Regions from separate parts of the Exiguobacterium sp. SH0S2 genome, predicted to be linked through region 2. Evidence: riboswitches for the same ligand, from Rfam matches in the RefSeq annotation. Region 2 holds a riboswitch; each other region holds the start of a gene.
The links. A riboswitch is a leader RNA that binds a small molecule or an ion and turns the genes downstream of it on or off. The one in region 2 is predicted to bind S-adenosylmethionine.

Region 1 (4,477 bases), on a different contig from region 2:
CGATGAACAACTGTTCTTTCGCTTCTTCACTCGAACCGATGGCCCGGACGATCTCTTCTTGTTGATAGGCGCGCTCCATCACCTTAGACCGAACGTCATCTGTCACACTGATGGTCGCAAGTGCGATATCTCGAATCGTGGCGGCATCTTCTGGTACGGCTTCCCGCATCTTCATAACAGCTTCCCCCTTTTGGCCAATCTAGTACTATCATTCCCCATCACGTAAAAAATATCCTGCCCTTCTATTACTTTTTCGTGTCGAAATCAAGCAGAACGTTATTTTCTATTTTAACTAGGGTATATGAGTACCAATGCCAACTTACAAAGGAGTGTTTAGACATGGAACCAACATTACAAAACGATCCGCACGCAGCTAACGCTAACAACCCGAATCGCCAATTCGACCAAACCAACTCGGGTGGTCCTAGAATCAACGTCGTGACCGGGATGCTTCTCGGTGCGCTCGTCGGCGGTCTGATCGCCCTACTTAGCTCGTCGAACCGCGAGACGACGAAACAGTCGCTCACGAATGCGAAGTCGTCTGTCGGCGGTCTCGTCGACACGATCAAAGAAGATCCGGCCGGTAAAGCGTCTCAAGTCATCGAGCAAGTGAAATCGGCGTCAGGTATGATTCAAGAAGTGTCGACCGATGTGCAAAACGTCTATGAAAAAGTTGTCGGTGAAGTCGACACGGTCAAAGAAGACGTGAACAAAGTCGTCGAGACGGCCCAGGAAACAAAATCAGATTTGCAAGATATTGGTGAGAAAGTCGTCGAGGCGAAAGATACGGCACTCGGCAACGAGAACGCAACAAACGAAAATAAACCACAAGCATAATAAAAAACGACCTTTCGCGAGAAAGGTCGTTTTTTATTGCTTATGCGAAGCGTTTTGCGCCTTCTTCAAGCACTGCCGCTTTGTCCGTCTGCTCCCATGGGAGTTCAACGTCTGTGCGACCAAAGTGTCCGTAAGCTGCTGTCTGTCTGTAGATCGGGCGACGAAGGTCGAGCATCTTGATGATGCCGGCCGGACGAAGGTCGAAGTTCTCACGAATGAGTTCAACGAGCTCAGTCTCGCTCAATTTACCAGTGCCGAACGTGTCCACCGCGATTGAAACCGGGTGTGCGACACCGATCGCGTATGCAAGTTGAACTTCCGCTTTGTCAGCAAGTCCAGCTGCCACGAGGTTTTTCGCCACGTAGCGGGCCGCGTATGCTGCCGAACGGTCAACTTTGGTAGGATCTTTACCTGAGAACGCACCACCGCCGTGGCGAGCGTATCCACCGTATGTGTCGACGATGATTTTACGTCCTGTAAGACCTGCATCACCTTGTGGTCCACCGATGACGAAACGGCCAGTCGGGTTGATGAAGTATTTTGTCTCGGCGTCGATGAGTTCAGCCGGGATGACTGCTTCGATCACGTGTTCTTTAAGGTCCGCTTGGATCTGCTCGAGCGTGATGTCTTCTGCGTGTTGCGTCGAGATGACGATCGTATCGATACGGACCGGGTTGTTGTCTTGGTCGTATTCGACAGTTACTTGCGTCTTACCGTCTGGACGAAGGTAAGTGAGCGTTCCGTTTTTGCGGACTTCTGCCAAGCGACGTGACAATTTGTGAGCGAGTGAGATCGGGAGCGGCATGAGTTCAGGTGTCTCGTTCGTTGCATAACCGAACATGAGGCCTTGGTCACCGGCACCGATCGCATCGATTTCTTCGTCAGTCATTTGACCTTCACGAGCTTCGAGCGCTTGGTCGACACCGAGTGCGATGTCTGCCGACTGCTCGTCGATTGCTGTGAGTACAGCACAAGTCTCAGCGTCAAAACCATATTTGGCGCGCGTGTAGCCGATCTCACGAACAGTTTCACGTACAACTTTCGGGATATCCACGTAAGTCGATGTCGTGATTTCACCAGCTACGAGCACGAGACCTGTCGTGACAGACGTCTCAGCCGCAACGCGGGCGTTTGGATCTTCAGCCAAAATTGCATCCAAAATCGCATCTGAGATTTGGTCACAAATTTTATCCGGATGTCCTTCAGTGACGGACTCCGAAGTGAAAAGTCGACGGTTCAAGTTTGACATTTCGAAAAACCTCCTATTAATAAGGGTGATGTGTGGACGGTACTCGTTCCCCTTACGCGTTGCTTTGGGACGGTAATGAAAAAAACCTTTCGCCACGTTCAATGGGAAAGGTTGAATCGTTCTTCCTTACCCTCTTATCGTTCGAAGCTGTCGCTTCGCTTCAGGATAGCACCTTTTCCGAAAAAGACTACAGGATCGGACGGTTGCTGGGCTTCGTAGGGCCTTGTTCCCTCCACCGCTCAGAATAAGAGTATCCGTTACGAACACCATCATATAAATGCCATACCGTTCTGTCAAGCGTATCCGCTTAATTTGTAAATTTCTTCGTAATCACGGAAATCATTTATGTTTGTGAAATATCAAACATTTTTTTGACGGTTTCCGTTTTTTCACTCCCCGCTTATACAGAATATGTTAGAATGTCTTTGTAAGAAAGCGCTTACTTTAAAGGGTAAAGAAATGCTTGTTTTTGATTAGTGTGTCACATATAATAAAAAGTGTCATACTAATTAATCGCGGAAGTATGCGGATTTCATCCACATCTATTTAGGGGAAAGGTGGGATTCAGGATGGCGACTACGCTCCTGAAAATCGAAGAATTAATTAAGGGTGCCGATGTATTACGGAACTTAACGGTTCCAGAACTGGTGGAAGAAGCCATTCGTAACGGTGAAGGCGTACTGACGAAAGACGGGGCTTTATCGGTCAGTACAGGGAAATTCACAGGGCGGTCACCGAAAGACAAATTCGTCGTCCAAGATGAAGTCAGCAACTCGTTAGTGGACTGGGGTCCGGTCAATCAGCCGATCGCAGAAGACAAGTTCACCGCTCTTCTCGACAAAGTCCTCACTCATCTCGAGACGAAACAGAAGCTGTATTATCTCGAAGCTTCGGCTGGAGCAGATGAGCACTACACGCTACCGGTACGCGCCATCACCGAGTATGCGTGGCACAGCTTGTTCGCGAAGCAGTTGTTCTTGCGAGAGTGGCCGACGAGAGCTGCGTTTGACCCATTCACGGTCATTTATGCACCGAGCTACAAGGCCGACCCAACAGTTGACGGGACGAACTCAGAAACGTTTATCCTCGTCTCGTTCGCCAAACGTACCATTCTGATCGGGGGAACAGAATACGGCGGCGAAATTAAAAAATCGATTTTCTCGGTCATGAACTTCCTATTACCTGAACAGCACGTCTTGTCGATGCATTGCTCGGCCAACGTCTCGGACGCCGGGGAGACGGCGCTCTTCTTCGGACTATCGGGCACGGGCAAGACGACGCTCTCGGCCGATACGGAACGTCATCTCATCGGTGACGATGAGCACGGTTGGTCACCAGACGGCATCTTCAACATCGAAGGCGGTTGCTACGCCAAGACGATCAACTTGTCGCGTGAGAACGAGCCGCAAATTTATGACGCCATCCGTTTCGGCTCGTTGATTGAAAACGTCGTCTTGAACGAAGACCGCTCAGCCGACTACAAAAACATCTCGCTTACCGAGAACACGCGAGCAGCTTACCCGATTCAATTTATCGATAACGCGATGCTCCCTTCACGGGCCGGTCACCCGAACACGATCGTCTTCTTGACGGCCGATGCTTACGGGGTGCTCCCGCCGATCAGCAAGTTGACGAAAGAGCAGGCGATGTATCACTTCCTATCCGGCTACACGTCAAAACTAGCCGGCACGGAGCGCGGCGTGACTGAGCCACAAGCAACGTTCTCGACTTGCTTCGGCTCACCGTTCTTGCCGCTCGCCCCGGAACGGTACGCCGACATGCTCGGTAAGTTGATCGAGCAGCATAACGTCGACGTCTACCTCGTCAACACGGGTTGGACCGGCGGGGCTTACGGTGAAGGGTCACGTATGAAGCTCAGCTACACACGGGCCATGGTGAACGCCGCGATCAACGGTCAATTGCGTGACGTCGACACTGTGAAGCACGACATCTTCAACGTCGACATCCCGGTCCATATCGATGGCGTCCCACAAGACGTGCTCAACCCACGTGACACTTGGAAAGATACGGCTCATTACGATGTCGAAGCGCGAGCGCTCGCCTTGAAGTTCCAACAAAACTTTAAACGATTCACGAAAGCGAGTGAGAAAGTCATCGCGGCCGGCCCAATCGTCTTTTAACTCAAAATGACTAGTACCCCGCTCGGGTACTAGTCATTTTTTTCTTGCAATCGCCAACATCCAATCCATCGCTCGGTCCGTCGTCTTCCATTTTTCCCAGAACGGGAGCTGATGGGCGAACGGCAAGATCCAAAGCTCTGCTTGCGAACCGATCTTGTCGGCGAGGGCGGTCGCATGACGAAGCCGGACTTGCTCGTCGTCCGTCCCATGAATGAGTAGCGTCGGCGCCTGCCAGTCTTTGAAGAGCGGA
Region 2 (4,477 bases):
AGATACCTTCATCGTAGCAAGAAAAAAAGTACGCACATTGAAGTAACTACCCGAAAGCGAGGCGAACTGAACATGACGACCCCGTTCCCCGTCAACAAGGCGCTCGACATCATCGGCGGTAAATGGCGTCCACAAGTGTACTGCACGCTCGAGACCGGCCCGCGCCGCTTCTCGGAGATTCAGCGCGCCATCCCCGACGTCAGCCGCAAAGTGTTGACCGACCAACTGCGCGAACTCGAACAGCTCGGCATGGTCCGACGCGACGACTATTCGACCGACAAACAGCTCCACGTCGAATACTCCCTCACCGAGGAGGCGTTTAGCCTGCAACCAGCGATGAAGGCGCTCTGCTCTTGGGGCGAAACCCGAGACGAATAAACCCTCGCCAAGTTTTCCGGCGAGGGTTTTGTCATGACGCGAATAGGCTGATGAGGTTCCCGTCCGGATCGACGACGATGGCGTAACGTTGTCCCCAAAACGCGTCCCACGGCTCACGATGAATCACGTATCCTTGTTTGAAGATAGCTTCAAACAGTGTATCGAGCGCTTCACGGCTGTCGCACAGGAAAGCGAGCTCGACCCGATGCCCCGATGCCGGTTTCCATTCCCCATACACCGACTCCGCCACCTCGACTGTGTCAAAGGCGAGCCGGACGCCGCCTTCGTCAACTTCAACGTGCGCTTCCCCGTTCATTGATACTGGAATCGACAGTCCGAGCAGCCGATAGAAGTCGAGCGCTCGCTTCATATCCTCGACGACGATGCCGACCATATCTAGTTTGATTCCCATGTGGTCACCTCACTTCTTGAATTGATGGTACTATCGAAAGTGTAGCACCTATCTATCCTTTTGAAACGAGGAAATCACTATGACGTATAAGTTCGCTTTGATGACACAAGCGCAGGCCGAAACAATCGCCTTCAGTTGGCATTACGATGGAGAGTATGCTTTTTACGATATGGAGGCTGACGAAGACGACTTGGCCGAGTTTTTAGACACCGAACAACGAGGGCAATCGGTATTCGCCATCACGAACGATGGCGAACTGGTCGGTTTCGTTAGCGTGCATCAAACAGACGCCGATACGATTGACCTCGGTTTAGGCATGAAGCCAGGTCTGACCGGAAACGGGACCGGACGAGCGTTCGTCACCTCGATTCTTGATTTCATCGAATCTACGTTCGACCCAAATCGTATCACCTTGTCGGTTGCCACGTTCAACGCGCGGGCGATTCGCGTGTATGAAGCTTGCGGGTTTCGACAAGTGGCTTCGTTTCAACAAGACACGAACGGGAGTACGTTCGACTTCATCGCATTAGAACGCAAAAAGCGCCCTCAGGATAGATTCTGAGGGCTTTTCTGCTGCCCGGTGCCTTTGTCGACTAAGTAAATCTGGCCATTCCCGTCTCATACCAAGACGGTCACACTTCATCGTTCGGGCAAGCACGGAGCTGCTGTTTCACACGTGAACCGTTCCCCCTACATGGTGTGTGATCGCTGCTTCATTCGGCTCGAACACGCCCGCTTCGGTGATGAGTCCGGTGATCAGTTCAGGCGGTGTGACGTCAAACGCCGGGTTAAAGACGGTGATCCCGACCGGCGCCGTAGGTTGTCCGCCGATATGGGTCACTTCTAGCGCGCTCCGCTCCTCGATTTGAATCACATCGTCCGCCGTCAAATCGAACGTCGAATGCGGGGCCGCGACGTAAAACGGGATCCCGTAATGTTTAGCCAGGACGGCGAGCTGAAGCGTGCCAATCTTATTGGCGACGTGACCCGTCCGTGTGATGCGGTCAGCGCCGACGATGATGGCGTCGACCCCTTTCGCCTGAATCGTCCAAGCGGCCATATTGTCGGTGATGAGCGTGACGTCGATGTCGGCCTGGTCGAGTTCCCAGACGGTCAGGCGTGCCCCTTGGAGGAGCGGCCGCGTCTCACAAGCGAAGACGTTAAACGCGATACCTCGCTCTTTCCCGACGTAAAACGGAGCGAGCGCAGTCCCGTAACGCGACGTCGCGATCGCCCCGGCGTTACAGATCGTTAAGACGTTCCCCCCTGCTGGCAGCACCGTGAGCGCATGCTCCCCGATGGCCCGATACGTGTCGACGTCTCGCTCGAACAGCGCGATGGCCCGATGTTTGATGTCAGTCGCGATCCTTTCAAAGTCGTCTCCGACGTTGAATCCGAGAAGCGACTCGATCACGTTTTGCAGATTGACCGCCGTCGGACGGGTCGCGATCAACCGACGGCCGACGAGGTCGAGCCGGCGTGTGAAGTCCGGGTCATCTTGAAGCCGGACCGCTTCTTTCGCGAGCACGAATGCGCCGAAATAGGCGATGGCCGGCGCGCCTCGGACTTGTAACGTCTCGATGGCGTGCTCCGCCTGTTCGAGCGTCGCGATCGTCACGTACCGCTCCTCATGGGGCAGTAACGTTTGGTCTAAAATGACGAGCTCGTCCCGGTTCGGGTCGAAGCGAATGTTTTGGACTGTCATACGCGTACCCCCGCTAACAGCGTCACTAAATCATCGATCGAACGGATATCGTGGCGCTGTTTAATGAGCGTCGTGCCGAGCGTGAGCGCTTCCCGTTTCCGCTCGAGCCGGACCGTTTCCGGTAACGTCTCGAGGTCATTGACTCCTGCGAGGCCGATGGCGCGGCGAATCAGTTCGCATCCGGCATAGCCGATCGTGTCGCTAAAGATGGTTTGAAGTAGCTCATCGACGAATCCGTCCGTGTTGAACGGTTCGACCGCCGTCTCAAACTTCGTCCGGAACGTCTTCTCAAACGTCTCCCATACCGTCAATACGTCCGTGAACCGTTCGAACCGTTTGAGTGGGTCATGGAACGTCGATAGCGTCAAATGGGCGACGATTTGCCCGATGTCAAAGCCGAACGGTCCATAAAAAGCGAACTCCGGATCGATGACTTTCGTCTCTTGTTGCGTCGCGAAGATGCTGCCTGTATGTAAGTCCCCGTGCAAGAGCGCGTCGTGTTTCGTGACGAAACCGACTTTCAGTTTCGTGACCTCCACTTTCAATTTCTGGTCACGCCAAAGCGCTTCGACGTCCTGACGGAGCGCGGTTTCGATGTTGTTCGATTCGGCATCTTTGTACGGATCGGTGAAGATCAGTTTTTCAGTGATATCGCATAGTTCCGGGTTGTAATAATCCCGTTCTTTCCGCTTCTTCTCAATCGGGCCGGCCGCATAGTCGGACGTCTCAAACAACGTCTGTCCTAAAAACTCACCGATGTGACGGGCAAGTTCAGGATACGTTTTCCCTTCCAAATAGCCCGTCCGGACGATATCAAAGTCGGACAAGTCTTCTAAAATCGTGTAGGCGAGCGTCCGGTCACTGCCGAGAACGACCGGGACGAAACGCGGGACGACGCTGGCGAATTCGCGCAACGCGAGCTGCTCGATCCACGCCCGTTCAAGTGTGAGCGGCCAACTCTCGCCGACGACTTTCGCATACGGTAGCGCCTGCTTGACGATGAGGCTCGTTTCGCCTTGACGGATGCGGAAGACGAGGTTCAAGTTGCCGTCCCCGATCTCCTCGCAATGCGCGATGCCCCCATCTTCGAGTAACCCTAACGTTCTGACGTGCTCGACGACTGTCTGTTCTGTAAATGGTTGATAAGCCATGTCTGTTTCCCCTTTCGGTATATTCCCCACAAAAAAAGCCCCTTTCTCCGCGAGAAAGAGGCACAGCCGTAACGGTTGTTCCTCTCATCTGTCAGACGTATGTCTGGTGGATGTAGCACCGTGCCTACTGGTCGGTTGCTGCGGCGTCATCGGGCCAATTCCCTCTGCCAACTCGCGATAAGAGTGTCGTATTCGATTGTGTGAACTTGTTGTGATGAATAATACGGACTCGACCCCACCTTTGTCAACGGCAATTTGCTGGAGCAACGGTCACTTTTTTTATGCATATATGGTAACAACGAACTCAAACTTTTTTTCTCAAAAAAAGGAATTGACGAACCGGATATTGTGTGACAAAATTCAATTAAATTTCACAACTTCAAAATACATTCTTATCAAGAGCAGACGGAGGGGACAAGCCCGATGATGTCGCAGCAACCGACCCGATTGGGCACGGTGCTAATTCTTGCAGCGTAAGCTGAGAGATAAGAGTTCATTTTTTTATGATGACCTCTTGCCTCGGCATGGGGTCATTTTTTGTTTGACCGGAAGGAGGAACGAACATGAGTATTACTGCCACATATGAAATCAGCCGGACGGACCGCGTCGCGACTGTCGCCGAGAAAATCGCCCTCGAACTGACCGTCGGCACGTGGACGGAACTGCCTCACCTAGAGCAAGAACAATTAAAGGCGTATCGGGGCGAGATCGTCTCAACGACGCATACGGAAACGACGAGCCGCTTCACAATCCGTTATCCGCTCCATAACGTCACGCCCGACTTCTCATCCATCTTGACGACGACGTTCGGGAAATTATCGCTCGATGACT
Region 3 (4,477 bases), on a different contig from region 2:
CGATTCTTCATCATGAGCGGTTCGTTCGTGACATATAAGAGCATGCCGAGGGCGAGACCGATGACGAATGTCGCGGCTCCTGCGACGAGCGTCATATAGAGCGTCTCCCACGTCTGTTCGAGCATGACTTGCCAATCTACATTAGGAAACATCGCTTTCTACCTCCACTTCCACTGCCTGCGATCGGATTGAGGCGATGGCCCGCTCGACTTCAGCCGGCTCTCCGATCAATTGGATGAATAGCGTTCCGAGCGCGCCGACTTGCGACTGCGTCACGTTACCGCCGATGATGTTGAAGCCGATGTCGTGCTGTTTCAACACTTCCGATAAAATCGGCTGTTCGGCCGTCTCGTTCAAGAACTTGAGTTTGACGATTTGGCCACTCGGATAACGTGCTTTCAAATGCTCGAACGTGAGCGACATGTCGTCGACGGCACCGATCTGTTTGACGAACTCTTTCGTGATCGGCTGTTCCGGATGTTGGAACACGTCCGCGACTTGGCCGGTCTCGACGACTTTCCCTGCCTCCATGACGGCGACGCGATGACAGATTTTTTGGATGACGTGCATCTCATGGGTGATGAGGACGATCGTCAGTCCGAGTTTCTTATTGATGCTGACGAGCAGTTCGAGAATCGAATCGGTCGTCTTCGGGTCGAGTGCGCTCGTCGCTTCATCGCAGAGGAGCACGTCTGGATTTGTAGCGAGCGCGCGGGCAATCCCGACTCGCTGTTTTTGACCGCCCGATAGTTGCGACGGATAGCTGTCTTCACGTCCGGCGAGACCGACGAGATCGACGAGCTCTTGGACGCGGCGTTTACGTTCACTGGCCGGTACCCCAATCAGTTCGAGCGGGAAGCTGATGTTCTCAGCGACCGTGCGCGACCATAATAAGTTGAAGTGTTGGAATACCATCGAGACGTTTTTGCGCACCCCGCGCAGTTCTTTCGGAGTGAGCTTCGTCAGCTCGCTCCCTGCGACGACGATCTCACCGCTTGACGGTGACTCGAGTCGGTTGAGCAGACGGATGAGCGTCGACTTCCCCGCCCCTGAATATCCGATTATTCCAAAAATTTCGCCGCTCTCGATTGTGAGCGACACATCATCGACCGCCTGGACTCGACCGTTCTTCGTGTCGAACCATTTGGCCACATTACGTAATTGAATCAATACCTTTCCCTCCTGACAACAAAAAAAGTACACACGTTTGAGCAAACGTGCGTACTTTATCGGTACGGACAACGATTGCTCTCATCTTCCAAGGTTCTCACCTTGCTGGAATTAGCACCATTTCGGATTGCTCCGCGGTTGCTGGGCGTCATAGGGCCAGTCCCTCAGCCTCTCTTGATAAGAGTGTTGTTTATTCGATTAGCTTTATAATAGCGACACATTATTTTCATGTCAAACTATTTTGTGCGAAAAATCAAAAAAAGGTGCCATCCGAGGATGACACAGAACGTAGCACCTTGAGTCACGGAAGGACAACCCATAGATGAAACTCTTTTGCCCGATCAGAGTGTTCATCCTTATATGGGGGATTCAAGCCATCCATCACTCGGCCTTAGAACGTACCATGCGGTTACGCGGTAGGTGTCCCTGCGCTTGATTTTTTTGGGGGACAATCGAAGGGAAGGTCCACCTAAAAGTCGCGTAAAGTGATGCACCGGCTGTTCTAAAACGTCTTGATGGCTGGAGAATCTCGTCCTATATTGTGTTCAAGTAAGATGTTGTAATGAATATACCATTCGTGAACTTTCTGTGTCAACTGATTATTTAAAATTTTCTGATTATTCTAATCATCCTATCTCATTTAACGAAAGATAGGACGTGCTGCACGTTTTGGAACGCATATAATCGGTCTTCGACTTGGCCGTCTTTAAGCTTTAACAGCGCCGGGACGCTCATGACTTGATACGCTTCTAACTCTTGCGGGATAAAGTTGGCGTCCTGCTTGTCAATCGCGAGTGTCGGGTCGACCGCTTCGACGACGGCGAGCATCCGCTCGGCCACAGCGCATGTTCCACACATCGGGGCGTATATATATAACAATCCGTCTGTAATCATTGTTCTCACCTCTTTTATAAGTATATGAATGTGAGCCGATCTGTTCAAAAGTTGTGCTCACCCCACGAATTTTCTGAATCGTTCAACATTTCCTGTTGACGCTTCACGAAAAGAGGCATAGTATGGTCATTAACTTTAACGCTTTCGTACATAACAGCGTATACGTAGAAAAGGACAGGTGAATCGACTTATGACGGAACAAACGAAACTGACAGGCAAACAATTTTTGATGAACGTATTGAACGGACTCAGTCTCGCTATTTTAATCGCCCTCATCCCGAGCGCATTGCTCGGTGAATTAACGAAAGCCATCTTACCGTATTTTCCGTCTTTGCAGTTCATCTTAGACGCGACGACGATCGCGATGCGCCTACTCCCGGTCATCATCGGTGTCACCGTCGCGATGCAATTCGGACGCTCGGCGCTCGAGGCCGGGACGATCGGTATCGCGACCCAGGTCGGGAGCGGCGCTATCCGTATCGAGGAAGGCGCGTTCCTCATGGCGGGAATCGGCGACGTCATCACGGCCGGCGTGACCGCCGCCTTCGCGACATATATGGTAATGCAGCTGTCGCCACGCTTAAAGACGTACACCGTCCTCGTTTTACCGATGACGGTCATCGTCATCGCCGGCGGAATCGGCATGTTCTTACTCACGTACATCTCACAGATCACGACGTACATCGGCACCGTCATCATGACGATGACTGAACTCCAACCGATCGTGATGGGCATGTTGATCGCGATGGCGTTCTCGCTCATCATCGTCTCCCCGATCTCGACAGTCGGGATCGCGACGGCGATCAGTCTGTCCGGTGTTGCCGCCGGGGCCGCTAACCTCGGCGTCGTCGCAGCCGGTTTTGGTCTCGCTATCGCCGGGTGGCAGATGAACGCGACCGGGACGTCGCTCGCTCACTTCCTCGGCTCACCGAAAATTCAAATGGCGAACTTCGTCCGTCGTCCGATCATGATGCTGCCGGTGCTCGCGAACGCGGCCATTCTCGGGGCGCTCGCCGGTATCCTTCGTATCGAAGGAACACCGATCAGTGCCGGATTCGGTGTCTCTGGACTGATCGGACCTGTCAACGCCCTGCACTTGATGCCAGGCGGCTTCGCGCTCTGGAACGTCATGCTCGTCATCGTCTTGTTCGGCCTCATTCCGGTGACGCTCGGGATTGTCTTCTACCGACTGTTCAACCGGACATCACTCATCCAGCCTGAACATTACCGCCTCGACTTCGACTAAATCAAAAAATCCCGGCTTCTCATAAAGAGAAACCGGGATTTTTGTTAGCCTTGAATCATCGCTTCATATTCTTCGGCTGACATGAGTTTGTCGACGTCCGTTGAATCGTTCAACTCGACTTCGATCATCCATGCGCCTTCGAACGGTGCTTCGTTGACGAGTTCCGGCGAATCCGCGAGTGATTCATTCACCGCCGTGATCTTCCCAGAGATCGGTGCGTACAGTTCAGACACCGTCTTGACCGATTCGACCGAACCGAACGGCTCGTCGAGCAAAATCGTGCCGCCGACTTCAGGAAGTTCCACAAACACGATGTCCCCTAGTTCGCTTTGTGCGAAATCCGTGATCCCGATGCGGGCAACGCTTCCGTTCACTTCAACCCATTCGTGTTCTTTTGAATAACGTAGATTTGCAGGTACTTTGCTCATCATGACTTCCCCCTCAAATAAATTAGACTCACATGTGTATTATAGCACTTAGCCCCAAACGTCTGTAAATGACTTTTCTGAAAAACCGACCGTCGATTTTTGACCGTCAGTGACGATTGGACGCTTTAAAAGCATACCATTGCTGACTAAAAGCTCGATTTGTTCGTCTTCTGACAAATTCGGGAGCTTATCTTTAATGCCTTCGTTGCGGTACACTTGCCCGCTCGTATTGAAAAACTTTTTGAGCGGCAGCCCTGACTGTTGCCAGATCGACGCGAGTTCATCTTTTGACGGTGTCGCCTCGACGATATGAACGTATGTATACGCGACGTCGTTCTCCTTCAACCATTTCTCTGCCTTCTTACACGTACTGCATGGCGGATAGCCATATAGTGTCACCATTTTTATCACCTCTTATCTTTCACTTTAGCATAATCACCTCACTCAATTCACGCCTCGAGCAAGCGTTCAATTTCTCGCTTCAACGTCGCATTGACCGGATGTCTTGTTTCGATATAGCGCAGCATCGCCGCGGCCGCTTCGACCGACTTGCCGTAACCTGGCAGCCACTCGTCGAGCCCGGCGACGAGCTCCGGGTACCGTATCTCGACCCGGCGCGTCGGATTGAACGGGTCGCCCGTCTCTCCATGTGCTTTCAACACGTTGTTGACGGCCGCGACTTGGATGAGTTCGAAGCCGGCGAGCTTCTCTCCGCGTCGTTCACGGAGCAGACCGACGT
Region 4 (4,477 bases), on a different contig from region 2:
TTCGTTATTCAATTATTACGTCAACCGGAAAGTCGTCTTCAAATCGAAAGCGAAGCGCTCGATGTTGAAATACTTTGGGCTGGTCGCTGTGCAGATGGCGCTGTCGGCGAGTCTCGTCTACGTGTTGTTCCTGCTGTTCCGGGACGGCGAGGTCATCCTCAAGGTCGCCGTCGACAGTGTGTTGTTCGTATTGAGTTACTACGTCCAAAAAAGATGGATCTTCAAACGCTAAAAGGCCCGACAGCTGTCGGGCCTTTCGTCAATAAGCGAGCGTTCCGAGTTTGACCGACGTGTAGCGGTGCAACTCGCGCACGTCGGTGATCCCGGTCTTGATCATCATGTCGCGCATGAGCAGGGCGCAGACGCGGGCGTCCTCGGCGGCATCGTGGTGGATGAACGGGACGTTCAAATGCTCGGCCATCGTGTTCAACTTATGGTTCGGTAGCCCCGGGTATAGCTTGCGGGACAACTTGACGGTGCAGCCGTATTCAATCGTCGGGAAAGTGAACAAGTCGTACTTGGCGATCGCTTTGCGGAGCGCACCCATGTCAAACGCGGCGTTATGGGCTATGACGACGTCGACGGCGTTCAGTGTCGGATAGAGCTGTTCGAGCACTTCGGGCAATGCCGGGGCGTCCCAGACGTCGCTCGGGCGAATCCCGTGGACGCGAATGTTGCCTTGGTCAAAGTCTTCCTCAGGATTGACGAGCAATTGGTTCGTCTCGACGACTTCACCGTCTGTAAGTAAACTCCAACCGACAGAGCAGATGCTCCGACTGTCGCGATTGGCCGTCTCGACGTCGATTGCTAGAATAGAATGTGGCATAAAAGTTCCTCTCTTCGTTAAAAATCTGTACAAAAAAAGTCTAACACAAGGTTAGACTGGAAAGCGATCATGCGGCCGAGAGGTGCCTACACGCCTCGGCGCAGCGCAAGCACGCCTCAGAGCAACGTTGGCAATGGTCGTATAAGTGACGCCCGCATTCGACGGCACACGTATCACACACTTGCGCGCAGAGCGCCGCGATCGGTCTTGTGAACGCAGAGTCAGTTTCGAGCGCGTTCAAGGTGAGTGTGGCGACTTCGGCACATTCTTTCGTCAACCGGATACATTCCGAGACCATCAGCAGGTCTTCTTCTTGTAAACATTTCGAGAAGCAATGGTTGCTCGCCCGGATACAATCGATCACGGCCAAAATCGTCTCTTCGACAGAGGCTCGGTTCATTGGAAGTCCCCCTTAAGATAAATGATGTCTTACAATCATTACCCGGTTCGTGTCGACTTAAACCGAGGCGGGGACACAAAAAAGCCGGCCCACATCAGTGGACCGACTTAAGGAATGGAGCATAGCGGGCTCGAACCGCTGACCTCCACGCTGCCAGCGTGGCGCTCTCCCAGCTGAGCTAATGCCCCGTTGGAAATTATTATATCATTCTAATAAATGATTTGGCAACAAGAAAAACGAAAGAAGTTTGAAAATCATTTTTTTGAAGTTTAATGAGCGCTAGAGCCGGGAAGAATAGACAGAATGTTATATTAAGAAAGCAGGTGCAACGTATGGAGATGATTTTGCTAGCGCTACTGCCCGCACTCATGTGGGGGAGTATCCCGCTTATCGTATCTATTGTCGGCGGCAAGCCGATTCAACAATTGATCGGCACGACGATCGGCGCGATGGTGATGGCGGTTGTCATCGCGCTCGTCTTCAAACCAGAGTTCACGACGCTCGCGATCGTGACTGGTTTCATTTCGGGTGTGTTCTGGGCGCTCGGACAGTACCTTCAGTTCCAGTCGTTCCAAATTTTAAGCGTCTCGAAAGCGATGCCGATCAGTACAGGGATGCAGCTTGTCGGGACATCACTGTTCGGAGTCATCGTTCTCGGGGACTGGAAGACATCGACCGAGCTATGGCTCGGCTTCTCGGCCCTCGTTTTGATCATCATCGGGGCCGTCATGACGTCATATCAACAAAATAAAGAATCGGACAGCAGTAGTGCTTTGAAAAAAGGGCTACTCGTGCTCCTCGTTTCGAGCATCGGTTACGTGACGTACGCCGTCCTGACCAACTACTTTGAAGTCGACGGCATCACCGCCATCCTACCGCAGTCACTCGGGATGTTCATCGCCGCGCTCTTGTTCAGCCTTCGTGAAAAAAATGTGAAAAAGTTTGATCCGAAAACGTTCAAGAACATCTTCGCCGGGCTTGCCTGGGGGATCGGGAACTTCGGGTTGTTCGTCTCGAGCGGAGAAGTCGGCATCGCCACGTCGTTCGCACTGTCTCAACTGAACGTCGTCGTCGCGACACTCGGTGGCATTTACTTGTTAAAAGAAGAAAAGACGTCGAAAGAACGTGTCTTCGTCTTTATGGGGATCGGTCTGATCGTGGTCGCTGGATTCATGCTCGGGCTCGCCAAGAGCTAAAAAAACGACGGGCATGGGGCCCGTCGTTGTCAGCTTGTCCACGTCTGGTCGATGAACTCGTCACGGCCAGATTGTTTCCGGTCCGCTTTATAGTGGGCCGGATTTTTTTTATGATAATCTTGATGATAGTCTTCGGCCGGGTAAAAGACGTCAGCCGGTAAGATTTTCGTCACGATCGGTTGTTTGAACTTTCCGCTCGCGGCGAGCGCGTCGCGACTCTGTTCTGCCGCCACGCGTTGCTCTTCCGTATGATAGAAGATGGCGGGCGCGTATTGTTGCCCGCGGTCTTGGAACTGGCCGCCGTCGTCGGTCGGATCAGTCTGAATCCAATACAATTCGAGCAGGCGCTCATATGAGAATTGAGAAGGATCGAACGTGATCTCGACGACCTCGTAGTGACCACTCGTGCCTGTCTTGACGTCTTTATACGTCGGATTGTTAACGTGTCCGCCTGTATAACCGGATACGATTCCTTCGATTCCTGGCTGTTCCTCGAACGGTGTCACCATGCACCAAAAACAACCACCTGCGAATGTAGCTTTTTCCAAAATAAAATCCCCCTCATGTTCATTCCAAAAAAACGCCCATGTCATCGACATGAGCGTTTTGTCATATCGTCCAAGGCGATGCCTTGCTGGAAGTAGCACCTTGCCGAAGCAGGTTGCTGTGAAGTCGTAGAGCCAGGTCTCTCGTTCACTCAAGATATCGATATGTAGTTGGTGACAGCATCATATCATCTGTCTCGTTTAAACGTCAACGATTTGGTGTGCGCCGAAGTTGAAATAGCGTGGCACCAACAATCAAGATAATGAGGGCGATGGACGCAGGGAATGCCCACGGCAAATCATCCCCGAACAATTGTAGAAAGAACAGGGCGAACACGGACAGTAAAACAAGGATGTAAGAGCGGGACATGGCTACCTCCAATAACGTTTCTTCTAGTGTAACAAGTTGCACATCCAATGGCGATAAAAACAAGGAGATTCGATGCATTCAGCGAATACCGAATAACATTGCCTATAAGGAGGGAATTGGATGCAAGACTTATTTGAACTAGACATCGAGACCGCACAGCGCGGATATAAAGAAGGGACGTTCACGGCCCGGGACGTGACGGCCTACTATTTGACACGGATCGCTAGCTTGAACGATAAACTGAAAGCGGTCATCCAAGTGAACCCGGACGCGTTGTTCGAGGCTGAGGCGGCTGACCGTGCCTACCGACGCGGAGACCGGCTGCCACTCCTCGGTATTCCCGTTTTACTCAAGGACAACATCGAGACGGCGGGACTCATGAGGACTACTGCCGGCGCCGTGGCGCTCGAGCATCACTTTGCCGGTCGTGACGCTGAACTCGTCCGTCGCCTCCGTGAGCACGGGGCGGTCATTCTCGGCAAAGCCAATTTATCGGAATGGGCCAATTTTTTGACGGAGGACATGCCGAACGGATGGAGCGGGGTCGGTGGCCAGACGCTCAATCCGTATGGTGACAATCTCGACGTCGGCGGTTCGAGTTCTGGTTCGGCGTCAGCGGTCGCTGCGAACTTGACGATGCTCGCTGTCGGCAGCGAGACGAGCGGGTCGATCATCCACCCGAGCGTCCATAACGGCATCGTCGGCATCAAACCGACGGTCGGGCTCATCAGCCGGAGTGGGATCATCCCGATTTCGCGGTCGCAAGATACGGCCGGTCCGATGGCGCGGACGCTCCGCGACGCGGTGCTCGCACTAGAAGCGATGTGCGGGGAAGACGACTCGGACCCGGCGACGACACATCTACCGGCCGGTCCACCGTACCGGACGTGTCTCGACGAACGTCAAGCCGTCGGCATGCGCGTCGGTTTCGTGAAGGCTGAACTGTCGGATGAAGAACAGACGCTCTATCAAGCGGCGCTGGCGTTACTCAAAGCGAGCGGGGTCGAGCTCGTCGAAGTCGACCTGCCGTCAAACGACGGACTTGACCAAGGCGACGTCCTCTACCATGAGTTCAAGCTCGGGATCGAGGCGTATTTGGCGACGACAGCGCTCCCGTATGAAACGCTCAAGGACTTGATG

Region 1: linked by a shared signal. The riboswitch ahead of metK (methionine adenosyltransferase) and the one ahead of mtnK (S-methyl-5-thioribose kinase) in region 2 are both predicted to bind S-adenosylmethionine.
Region 3: linked by a shared signal. The riboswitch ahead of EVJ21_RS10435 (methionine ABC transporter ATP-binding protein) and the one ahead of mtnK (S-methyl-5-thioribose kinase) in region 2 are both predicted to bind S-adenosylmethionine.
Region 4: linked by a shared signal. The riboswitch ahead of msrA (peptide-methionine (S)-S-oxide reductase MsrA) and the one ahead of mtnK (S-methyl-5-thioribose kinase) in region 2 are both predicted to bind S-adenosylmethionine.

What each region holds. Positions count from the first base shown of each region.
Region 1 is NZ_SJVB01000003.1:290,374-294,850, forward strand. It holds gene EVJ21_RS10125 (GNAT family N-acetyltransferase) at 1-175, opposite strand, end outside; gene EVJ21_RS10130 (YtxH domain-containing protein) at 340-837, shown strand; gene metK (methionine adenosyltransferase) at 878-2,086, opposite strand; SAM riboswitch class I at 2,218-2,337, opposite strand; gene pckA (phosphoenolpyruvate carboxykinase (ATP)) at 2,656-4,227, shown strand; gene EVJ21_RS10145 (alpha/beta hydrolase family protein) at 4,261-4,477, opposite strand, start outside.
Region 2 is NZ_SJVB01000002.1:602,949-607,425, forward strand. It holds gene EVJ21_RS07755 (winged helix-turn-helix transcriptional regulator) at 73-378, shown strand; gene EVJ21_RS07760 (VOC family protein) at 410-790, opposite strand; gene EVJ21_RS07765 (GNAT family N-acetyltransferase) at 870-1,352, shown strand; gene mtnA (S-methyl-5-thioribose-1-phosphate isomerase) at 1,461-2,495, opposite strand; gene mtnK (S-methyl-5-thioribose kinase) at 2,492-3,646, opposite strand; SAM riboswitch class I at 3,728-3,830, opposite strand; SAM riboswitch class I at 4,036-4,138, shown strand; gene EVJ21_RS07780 (2,3-diketo-5-methylthiopentyl-1-phosphate enolase) at 4,210-4,477, shown strand, end outside.
Region 3 is NZ_SJVB01000003.1:353,314-357,790, forward strand. It holds gene EVJ21_RS10430 (methionine ABC transporter permease) at 1-152, opposite strand, end outside; gene EVJ21_RS10435 (methionine ABC transporter ATP-binding protein) at 142-1,170, opposite strand; SAM riboswitch class I at 1,249-1,354, opposite strand; gene EVJ21_RS10440 (thioredoxin family protein) at 1,807-2,064, opposite strand; gene EVJ21_RS10445 (PTS sugar transporter subunit IIC) at 2,255-3,310, shown strand; gene gcvH (glycine cleavage system protein GcvH) at 3,355-3,738, opposite strand; gene EVJ21_RS10455 (arsenate reductase family protein) at 3,787-4,140, opposite strand; gene EVJ21_RS10460 (hypothetical protein) at 4,188-4,477, opposite strand, start outside.
Region 4 is NZ_SJVB01000001.1:76,747-81,223, forward strand. It holds gene EVJ21_RS00385 (bifunctional glycosyltransferase family 2/GtrA family protein) at 1-232, shown strand, start outside; gene EVJ21_RS00390 (3'-5' exonuclease) at 260-826, opposite strand; gene EVJ21_RS00395 (four-helix bundle copper-binding protein) at 894-1,226, opposite strand; tRNA gene EVJ21_RS00400 (tRNA-Ala) at 1,342-1,414, opposite strand; gene EVJ21_RS00405 (GRP family sugar transporter) at 1,559-2,422, shown strand; gene msrA (peptide-methionine (S)-S-oxide reductase MsrA) at 2,452-2,970, opposite strand; SAM riboswitch class I at 3,032-3,131, opposite strand; gene EVJ21_RS15405 (hypothetical protein) at 3,176-3,337, opposite strand; gene EVJ21_RS00415 (amidase family protein) at 3,458-4,477, shown strand, end outside.